One region of the Streptomyces sp. NPDC028308 genome, then DNA from elsewhere that is predicted to be linked to it. Evidence: predicted binding sites of a transcription regulator. Region 1 holds the regulator's gene; the other holds the start of a gene.
The links. The regulator HspR, encoded in region 1, represses chaperone genes until heat shock. The targets are predictions, from matches to a motif close to TTGAGNNNNNNNNNCTCAA.

Region 2: lon (endopeptidase La) is a predicted target of HspR. The motif match lies at 3,860-3,878, and genes of this name have one in related genera.

What each region holds. Positions count from the first base shown of each region.
Region 1 is NZ_JBVHTO010000011.1:279,869-285,064, reverse strand. It holds gene grpE (nucleotide exchange factor GrpE) at 1-643, shown strand, start outside; gene dnaJ (molecular chaperone DnaJ) at 674-1,855, shown strand; gene ACZ4VA_RS26300 (heat shock protein transcriptional repressor HspR) at 1,863-2,318, shown strand; gene ACZ4VA_RS26295 (hypothetical protein) at 2,406-2,918, opposite strand; gene ACZ4VA_RS26290 (sugar ABC transporter substrate-binding protein) at 3,256-4,362, shown strand; gene ACZ4VA_RS26285 (helix-turn-helix transcriptional regulator) at 4,885-5,196, shown strand, end outside.
Region 2 is NZ_JBVHTO010000013.1:27,266-32,461, forward strand. It holds gene ACZ4VA_RS28955 (MarR family winged helix-turn-helix transcriptional regulator) at 1-175, opposite strand, end outside; gene ACZ4VA_RS28960 (lysozyme) at 472-1,311, shown strand; gene lon (endopeptidase La) at 1,411-3,837, opposite strand; gene ACZ4VA_RS28970 (GNAT family N-acetyltransferase) at 4,012-4,680, shown strand; gene ACZ4VA_RS28975 (spermine/spermidine synthase domain-containing protein) at 4,722-5,196, shown strand, end outside.

The sequences.
Region 1 (5,196 bases):
GAAGCCTGACGTCCCCTCCGGCGCCACCTCTGACGACGCCGAGCCGCAGGCCGCCACCCCCTCCTCGGAGGAGGAGGCGGCGGCGGCCCCGGACGGGGACGCAGCAGCACAGTTGGTCGGCCTGACGGCCCAGCTGGACCAGGCCCGCACCGCGCTCACCGAGCGCACCGGGGACCTCCAGCGGCTCCAGGCCGAGTTCCAGAACTACCGCCGCCGGGTCGAGCGCGACCGGATCGCGGTCAAGGAGATCGCCGTGGCGAACCTCCTGACCGAGCTCCTCCCCGTGCTCGACGACATCGGCCGCGCGCGGGAACACGGCGAGCTGGTCGGCGGCTTCAAGTCGGTGGCCGAGTCGCTGGAGACCGTCGCGGCGAAGATGGGCCTGCAGCAGTTCGGCAAGGAGGGCGAGCCCTTCGACCCGACGATCCACGAGGCCCTGATGCACAGTTACGCGCCGGACGTCACAGAGACGACGTGCGTGGCGATTCTGCAGCCTGGGTATCGCATCGGCGAGCGCACCATCCGCCCCGCGCGGGTGGCCGTCGCCGAGCCCCAGCCCGGCGCGCAGACCGTCAAGGCGGACTCCGCCGAGACCGCCGAGGCGGCGGACGACAAGGAGAGCGGTGGCCCGGACGAGGGCTGACGTACGCACGAGGGAGGAGGGACGTCGAGGATGAGCACCAAGGACTTCATCGAGAAGGACTACTACAAGGTCCTCGGCGTCCCCAAGGACGCCACCGAGGCCGAGATCAAGAAGGCGTACCGGAAGCTCGCCCGCGAGTTCCACCCGGACGCCAACAAGGGGAACGCGAAGGCGGAGGAGCGCTTCAAGGAGATCTCCGAGGCGAACGACGTCCTCGGTGACCCCAAGAAGCGCAAGGAGTACGACGAGGCCCGCGCCCTCTTCGGCAACGGCGGCTTCCGGCCCGGTCCCGGCGCCGGCGGCGGCTCCTTCAACTTCGACCTGGGCGACCTCTTCGGAGGCGGCGCCCAGGGCGGCACCGCGGCGGGCGGTTTCGGCGGAGGCATCGGCGATGTCTTCGGCGGGCTGTTCAACCGCGGCGGTGCGGGCACCGGCGCCCGCACCCAGCCGCGGCGGGGCCAGGACATCGAGTCCGAGGTCACGCTGAGCTTCACGGAGGCGGTGGACGGCGCGACGGTGCCGCTGCGCATGTCCTCCCAGTCGCCCTGCAAGGCCTGTTCGGGCACCGGCGACGCGAACGGCACACCGCGTGTGTGCCCGACGTGCGTCGGCACCGGCCAGGTGGCCCGCGGATCGGGTGGTGGTTTCTCGCTGACCGACCCGTGCCCCGACTGCAAGGGCCGCGGCCTGATCGCGGAGAACCCCTGCGAGGTCTGCCGGGGCAGCGGCCGGGCCAAGTCCTCGCGCACGATGCAGGTCCGCATCCCGGCCGGCGTCAGCAACGGCCAGCGGATCCGGCTGCGCGGCAAGGGCGCCCCGGGCGAGCGCGGCGGTCCCGCCGGCGACCTGTACGTCGTCGTGCACGTCGACGCCCACCCGGTCTTCGGCCGCAAGGGCGACAACCTCACCGTCACGGTGCCCGTCACCTACCCGGAGGCGGCGCTGGGGGGCGAGGTGCGTGTGCCCACGCTGGGCGGGCCGCCGGTCACCCTGAAGCTGCCGCCGGGCACGCCCAACGGGCGCACGATGCGCGCCCGGGGCAAGGGCGCGGTCCGCAAGGACGGCACCCGCGGCGATCTGCTGGTCACCGTCGAGGTCGCCGTCCCCAAGGACCTCTCGGGCAAGGCTCGCGACGCGCTGGAGGCGTATCGCGAGGCGACCGCGGAGGAGGATCCGCGGGCGGAGCTGTTCCAGGCCGCGAAGGGAGCATGAGGACGCCATGGACGGAATCGGCCGTCGACGCAATCCGTACGAACTGACCGAGGAGACGCCGGTCTACGTCATCTCGGTGGCGGCCCAGCTCTCCGGCCTGCACCCGCAGACCCTGCGGCAGTACGACCGCCTCGGCCTGGTCTCCCCGGACCGTACGGCCGGGCGGGGCCGGCGCTATTCGGCCCGCGACATCGAACTGCTGCGTACGGTGCAGCAGTTGTCGCAGGACGAGGGCATCAACCTCGCGGGCATCAAGCGGATCATCGAGCTGGAGAACCAGGTGGCCGCGCTCCAGTCCCGGGTCGCGGAGATGCAGTCGGCGCTCGACGGAGCCGCGGCCGCGATGCAGCAGCGCGAGGCCGCCGTCCACGCCTCATACCGCCGGGACCTGGTCCCGTACCAGGACGTCCAGCAGACGAGCGCGCTGGTGGTCTGGCGGCCGAAGCGGTCGTCCGAGCAGTAGCCGTCACGGCGTCGCTCACTTGTGCAGGGGCCCGGGAGGGAGACCTCCCGGGCCCCTGCACGTGCGTGGGGCGGCCGAGGGAGTGGTTCACGGTCGGTCCGTGCCGTCGTCCGGGAGGGCGCCGCAGACGGGGTCGGCGCAGCGCACCTCGTTCCGCTCGGGGAACGCCCGCAGGGACGCCGCGCCGCAGCGCGGGCAGCGGCCCGGCAGCCGAACCGACGGCTCGGGGTCGCCCAGCGCCCGGGCGCAGCGCGCCGCCATCCGCCGGGCCTCCTCCTCGACGTGCGCGGCGAGCAGCGGGTCGCGGGCGATGCGCTCCAGGAGCCCGGCGACGCGGCGCAGCCGCACGGGTACCGGGGCGGGCGCGACGGGCCGCAGTCCGAGCCGCTCGCGGACCGCCTCCTCCAGCTCGGTCACACCGTCGGTGATGTCGCGTACGGCGTCCGCGAGGTGCGGCCCCGCCGGGTGGGCGGGACCGCTGTCCGGGGCGCTCACGGGGCCGTCCCGGGCCCCGCGGGCCGGTTCCTCGACGAGATCGGGGAAGCGGCGGATGAGCGAGCCGATCCAGACCGCGCTCCCCGTCGCTCGTGCGCCCCTCACGACCGGCCTCCCTCCACCTGCCACTTGGAACAGGTGTTCGATAACAGAGGTGAGGCAACAGGCTTGCACGGGGAGGCGGTGTACGCAAGTGACTACCGTCCGTGACGGCCGGTTCGGTCCGTGCGGTCGCACGAACATTCCACGAGGTGGAGAGGGTGCAACGTTCCCGCACGTCCGGCGAGTTGGTACCTTCACAAGCCGAACACGGAAGTCCGTTGCCATCTCGTTAAGTGGTTACTCCTTGACGCTGCGGTGATCGACGCGTTGGCTTTCAGCCACCTGGTCGCAAAGCTGCGCCCTCGTCCGGAAGGCACATGAAGTGAACACCCGTTTCCGTATGCGTCGTACTGCCATAGCCTTGGGCGCATTTGCCATGGCCGTCCCGCTCGCCGCCTGCGGCGTGGTCGACGGCATCGGCGACGACGGCAGTTCCGCGAGCCCCAAGAAGGGCGACGACATCACGGTCGGCCTCCTCCTTCCGGAGAAGGAGAACTCCCGGTACGAGAAGTTCGACTACCCCATCATCGAGAAGAAGGTGGCCGAACTCACCAACGACAAGGGCCGCGTCGAGTACGCCAACGCCGAGCAGGACGCGGCGCGGCAGAGCGCGCAGCTCAACCAGATGGTGGCCGACAAGGTGGACGTCGTCCTGCTCGACGCGGTCGACGCCAAGGCCATCGCGGGCTCCGTGCGCAAGGCCAAGGAGGCGGGCATCCCCGTCATCGCGTACGACCGCCTGGCGCAGGGGCCGATCGACGCGTACATCTCCTTCGACAACGAACTCGTCGGCCAGGTGCAGGGCAGGGCTCTCGTGGAGGCGCTCGGTCCCGGCGCGGAGAGCCGCAAGATCGTCATGATGAACGGCTCGGTCACCGACCCGAACGCCGCGCAGTTCAAGGCCGGCGCCCTCTCCGAGCTGGAGGGCAAGGTGATCATCGCCAAGCGCTTCGACACCAAGGACTGGAAGCCGGAGAACGCCAAGGCCAACATGGAGCAGGCCATCACGGCCGTCGGCCTGGACAACATCGCCGGCGTCTACTCCGCCAACGACGGCATGGCGGGCGCGATCATCTCGGCCCTCAAGGAGACCGGCGCCACCAAGCTCCCGCCGGTCACCGGCCAGGACGCCGAACTGGACGCCGTGCAGCGCATCGTGTCGGGCGACCAGTTCATGAGCGTCTACAAGTCCTACGCGCAGGAGGCCAACGCCGCCGCGCAGATGGCGGTGGCGAAGGTCCAGGGCCGCTCGATCGAGTTCGACGCCCTCACCCGCGACAAGGTCGACAGCCCCACCAAGAAGAACATCCCCGCGCAGCTGGTCCCCGTGGTCGCGCTGACCAAGAAGAACATCGAGGAGACCGTCGTGCAGGAGGGCTTCTACACGGTGAAGCAGATCTGCACCTCGAAGTTCAAGGCGGACTGCTCGGCGATCGGCCTGAACTAGCTTTCCGCGGGCGCCCGCCGGGGTCGCCCGCCCGCCGACACCGCCCGCCCGCGGAACACCGCGCGCGGGCGGTCCCGCGTTCCGCCGCGGCCGACGTGTGCCGCCGCGTCACCCGGCGACCCGTGCCCGTGCCCGTGCCGGCGATCCGTGCCCGTGCCCCGGCCCGACGACCGCTCCGGCAGCAGCATTTCGGCCAGCCGCGGGCCACCTCCGTATCCCCTCCTGCCCCTTCCGGCGCACCCGCGAAATCCCCATACACAGGGACATAAACCTCTCTTCCGCCGTGCCGGTGACGGAACTTGTGGCCGCGGTTGCGTACGACCCCCGCACCGTCAGCTTGTTGCAAGCGGCCGTTGCGGAGGTGGGGACATGTCCCGGCTTGTCGGGGCGATCGGGGGCAGGCGCGGGAAAGAGGCGTGTTGCGATGGCGGACCGGGCCGCGCATAGTGTCGCTGCGGAAGACGCCGAGGCGTTGCATCGCGCAAGACGCTGGAGCCAGGAGTTTGGAGCCAGGGGTGGGAGATGGCGGGGCACGGGACGGACACGCATCCGCACGGTGCTGACCGGCTGTGCGAGGCCGGGGACCGCGTGTATTCCCGTGCCGTACGGCGTGGCCGCGTGCTGCGCTCGGACGCCGACGCGGTGCCCTGCCTGCTCGAACTGGCGCTGCTGCACCCGGATCCCGACGACATGGGCTGGCTCGTGCCGACCTCCCCGCAGGAGGTCATGACGCGGCTGCTGCGCGGCGTCTACGAGGAGGTCACCGCCAGCCAGTCGCGGGTGGGCGACGCGGTGGCCGCCTTCGAGTGGTACGCGGGGCTCGGCGGACGCGTC
Region 2 (5,196 bases), on a different contig from region 1:
ACGCGGAGGACTCCAGATCGGGGTGGACCTCGCGGGCCATCTCCCCGGAGGAGGCGCGGGCGCGCCGCAGAAAGACGGTCAACTCCCTTTCCAGCGCCGGGAATTCCTGGTCCACACCATTCCCCGACGCCGTGGACTCGACGCGAGGCCCGTCCTCGTTCCCGTGCTCGTGCACGTCAGCACCCCTGACCCGGTTTCCCGATCCTGAAAGTTTCCGCCAAAAGTGGCCGTTGCCGCAGCTCCGCCAGTATTTCGCAGGAGTAGACCAACGGCAGCCTCCGGACCCTCTTCCCACCCGGACTTCTACGTGCGTAGCTTCTTCAGCAGGCAACTACTGGCATGCCCACGCCATCGACCGGTCACGACGACCCGTTTCTCTCCCCCGAGAGCGCGCGCGGCTGCCCGTGGTTCTCCCCCGCTTTCCCCCCACCGAGCGTCACCGCGCACCACCGAACCCCTCGGAGGCACGCCATGCCCGTGCTCAGACGCGAGAACACCCGCCCGCCGCGCTCCCCCCGGCGCCTGCCCACGGCCGGGATCCTGCTCGCCGCCCTCTCCCTCCTGCTGACCCTTCCGGCGTCCCTCGCCCAGGCCGCCGACACGCCCGCCCGAGGCTCCGCCCACATGGGCATGGGCGTCCTCGCACACGACGGCCGGGACGGGACGCCGTCCACCGGTGACGCCACGCAGACGGAGGGCGTCGACGTCAGCAGCCACCAGGGCAACGTCGCCTGGTCGACCCTGTGGAACAGCGGGGTCAGGTGGGCCTACGTGAAGGCGACGGAGGGGACGTACTACACGAGCCCCTACTTCGCCCAGCAGTACAACGGCTCCTACAACGTCGGCATGGTGCGCGGGTCATACCACTTCGCGACCCCCGACACGACCGGCGGCGCCACCCAGGCGAACTACTTCGTGGACCACGGCGGCGGCTGGTCCCGGGACGGCCGGACGCTGCCGGGCGCCCTCGACATCGAGTGGAACCCGTACGGCGCGGCCTGCTACGGCAAGACCCAGAGCGCGATGGTCACCTGGATCCGGGACTTCCTGAACCAGTACAAGGCACGCACCGGCCGCGACGCCGTCATCTACACGGCCACCACCTGGTGGACCCAGTGCACCGGCAACTACGGCGGTTTCGCCGCGGCCAACCCGCTGTGGATCGCCCGCTACGCCGCCGACCCGGGCACGTTGCCGGCCGGCTGGGGCTTCTACACGATGTGGCAGTACACGTCCTCGGGCCCGACGGTCGGCGACCACGACAAGTTCAACGGCGCCCTCGACCGCGTGGTCGCCCTCGCCAACGGCTGAGCCCCGCCGCCCGGGCCGGGCCGCCCCGGTCACCCGCACCACGGCACGGAAAGGCCCGGACCCCTGGGGGCCCGGGCCTTCCTCGACCGGCGGTGTCCGTCACGCCGCCACCGGTACCTCCGCCCCCGCGGTGTTGGTCGCCGGGGCGAGGGCCAGTTCCAGGACCTGGCGGACGTCCGTGACGGCGTGGACGTCGAGCTTCTCCAGGACCTCGGCCGGGACGTCGTCCAGGTCGGCCTCGTTGCGCTTGGGGATGATCACCGTGGTCACCCCGGCGCGGTGGGCGGCCAGCAGCTTCTGCTTGACGCCGCCGATGGGCAGCACCCGGCCGGTCAGGGACACCTCGCCGGTCATCGCCACGTCCGTGCGGACCAGGCGGCCGCTGAGCAGCGACGCCAGGGCCGTCGTCATGGTGACGCCCGCGCTCGGCCCGTCCTTGGGGACCGCGCCGGCCGGGAAGTGGATGTGCACACCCCGGTCCTTCAGGTCGCCGACCGGCAGCTCCAGCTCGGCCCCGCGCGAGCGCAGGAAGCTGAGCGCGATCTGCGCGGACTCCTTCATCACGTCGCCGAGCTGGCCGGTCAGGGTCAGCCCCGCGGCGCCCGTCTCCGGGTCGGCCAGCGACGCCTCCACGTAGAGGACGTCACCGCCGGCGCCGGTGACCGCGAGTCCGGTGGCGACACCGGGCACCGCCGTCCGCCGCTCCGCCGGGTCCTGCGCGGACTCGGGCACGTGGTGCGGCCGTCCGATCAGCGCGCGCAGGTCGGCGTCGGTCACCGTGAACGGCAGCTCCCGCTCGCCCAGTTCGTGCTGGGCGGCCACCTTGCGCAGCAGCCGGGCGAACGACCGCTCCAGGTTCCGGACGCCCGCCTCGCGGGTGTACTCGCCGGCGAGCTTGCGCAGCGCGCTCTCGTCGAGCGTGATCTCGTCCTTCTCCAGACCGGCCCGCTCCAGCTGGCGCGGGAGCAGGTGGTCGCGGGCGATGACGACCTTCTCGTCCTCGGTGTAGCCGTCCAGGCGGACCAGCTCCATGCGGTCGAGCAGGGCCTCCGGGATGGCTTCGAGCACGTTGGCCGTGGCCAGGAAGACCACGTCGGAGAGGTCGAGCTCGACCTCCAGGTAGTGGTCGCGGAAGGTGTGGTTCTGCGCCGGGTCGAGCACTTCGAGCAGGGCCGCGGCGGGGTCGCCGCGGAAGTCGGAGCCGACCTTGTCGATCTCGTCGAGCAGCACGACCGGGTTCATCGACCCGGCCTCCTTGATGGCGCGGACGATCCGGCCGGGCAGCGCGCCCACGTACGTACGGCGGTGGCCGCGGATCTCGGCCTCGTCCCGCACGCCGCCGAGGGCGACCCGGACGAACTTGCGGCCCATGGCGTGCGCGACGGACTCGCCCAGCGAGGTCTTGCCGACTCCGGGGGGTCCGACGAGCGCCAGCACGGCACCGCCGCGCCGCCCGCCGATCACACCGAGGCCGCGCTCGCTGCGCCGCTTGCGCACCGCGAGGTACTCGGTGATGCGCTCCTTCACGTCCTGGAGTCCCGCGTGCTCGGCGTCCAGGATCGCGCGTGCGCCCTGGATGTCGTACGCGGAGGCGCTGTCGTCGGTGCGCTCGTTCCACGGGAGTTCGAGCACGGTGTCGAGCCAGGTGCGGATCCAGGAGCCCTCGGGCGACTGGTCGCTCGCGCGCTCCAGCTTCTCGACCTCCTTGAGGGCGGCCTCGCGGACCTTCTCGGGGAGGTCGGCGGCCTCGACGCGGGCGCGGTAGTCGTCGGACTCCTCGCCGTCCTGGGAATCGCCGTTCAGCTCGCGCAGTTCCTTGCGTACGGCTTCGAGCTGGCGGCGCAGCAGGAACTCGCGCTGCTGCTTGTCGACGCCTTCCTGGACGTCCTTGGCGATGGACTCGGCGACGTCCTGCTCGGCGAGGTGCTCGCGGAGCTGTTCGGTGGCGAGCTTCAGCCGGGCGACCGGGTCGGCGGTCTCCAGCAGCGCCACCTTCTGTTCCGTGGACAGGAAGGGCGAGTAGCCGGAGTTGTCGGCGAGGGCGGAGACGTCGTCGATGGCCTGGACGCGGTCCACGACCTGCCAGGCGCCGCGCTTGCGCAGCCAGCTGGTGGCGAGGGCCTTGTACTCCTTGACCAGGTCCGCGACCTGGCCGGGCAGCGGGTCGGGCACGGTCTCCTCGATCCGGGTGCCCTCGACCCAGAGGGCGGCGCCGGGGCCGGTGGTCCCCGCGCCGATCTTCACGCGCCCACGGCCGCGGATCAGCGCGCCCGGGTCGCCGTCGGCCAGGCGGCCGACCTGCTCGACGGTGCCGAGCACGCCGGTGCCCGGGTACGACCCGTCGATGCGTGGCACCAGCAGCACCTTCGGCTTGCCCGGTTCGGACCGCGCGGCGGCCTGGGCGGCCTCCACGGCGGCGCGGACGTCGGCGTCGTTCAGGTCCAGCGGAACCACCATCCCGGGCAGCACGACCTCGTCGTCGAGCGGCAGCACGGGCAGGGTGAGCGGTGTGGACGTCGAAGCCATGATCTCCCCTTCGGCAGTCAAGTTGAGCTATGCCGACTCAATGCGCCTGGGCCGTTGATTGTTCCCCGGGCCGCGTTCGCTCTCAGCGATCACCTCTGCCGCCCGGGGCGAGGACCCGCGTACCGTCCGAGAGGTAATACTCCATGACGACCAATGACCATTACGGGGGATGCGGTGACCGGGATCGTACGGGCCTGGGTGGACGGGTGGGTCGTCTCGCGCGGGGCGGCGCCGCCCGCGGTCGAGCCCTGGGGGTTCACGGTCGACGTGGGACTGCCGGAGCACGTGACCCGGCACGTCCTCGCGGCGACCGGGGACGCCGTCGAGGAGTCGGCCGTGCGCGAGGTGGCGGACACGGTGACCGGGGCCGGCGTGTGGCTCAAGGTCTTCGCGGACCCGGGGGTCGTGGGGCCCTGGCTCGGCCGCGGCTGGCACGTGGACCCGGAGCCGGGGTTCCTCATGACCGGCCCGCTGGCCACCGCCGGCCCGGCGGACCCGGGAGCGGCCGACGGCGGACGCGCGCTGCCGGACGGCTACCGGCTGCGCACCTGGTCGCGCGGCGGCGCCGGGCACGCCCTCGTCCTCGCGGCGGACGGCTCGTGGGCCGCGCACGGGCACGTCGCCCCGACCGGCGCGACCGCGGTCTTCGACCGGATCGAGACGGCCCCCGCGCACCGCCGCAGGGGCCTCGGCCGGACGGTGATGCGCGCGCTCACCGGTCTGGCGGTCGCCGGGGGCGCCGGCACGGGAGTCCTGGCCGGCACACCGGAGGGGCGGGCGCTGTACGAGTCCCTGGGGTGGCGAGTGGACGCGCCGCTGACGAGCGCCCGGTTCACCGGATAATTCCGCGGGACCGCGGCGCCGCTGATGCCAGGATGGGCGCCATGACTGCCACGTACGACACCCCTGTGGTCATCGATCGCCGGGAGGGCCCGTACGGCGAGGTCGTGCTGCGGCGCCACGGAGGGCTGCTGCAGATCATCGCCAACGGCTGCTTCCTGATGGACACCTCCGACGGCCGCTCGGAGCGGCTGCTCGTCGACGCCGCGTACGACGCCCTGGACGGACGCGCGCTGCCCAGCGTGCTGATCGGCGGGCTCGGCGTCGGCTTCTCGCTCGCACACGCCGCCGCCGATCCCCGCTGGGGCCGCATCACGGTCGTGGAGCGCGAACCGGCCGTCATCGCCTGGCACCGCGAGGGCCCGCTGTCCGCCCTGTCCGCTGACGCCCTCGCCGACCCGCGGACCGCCGTCGTCGAGGCCGATCTCGTCGCGTACGTCAATGAGACATCCGACACGTACGACGCGCTGTGCCTTGACATCGACAACGGACCCGGCTGGACGGTCACCGAGGGCAACG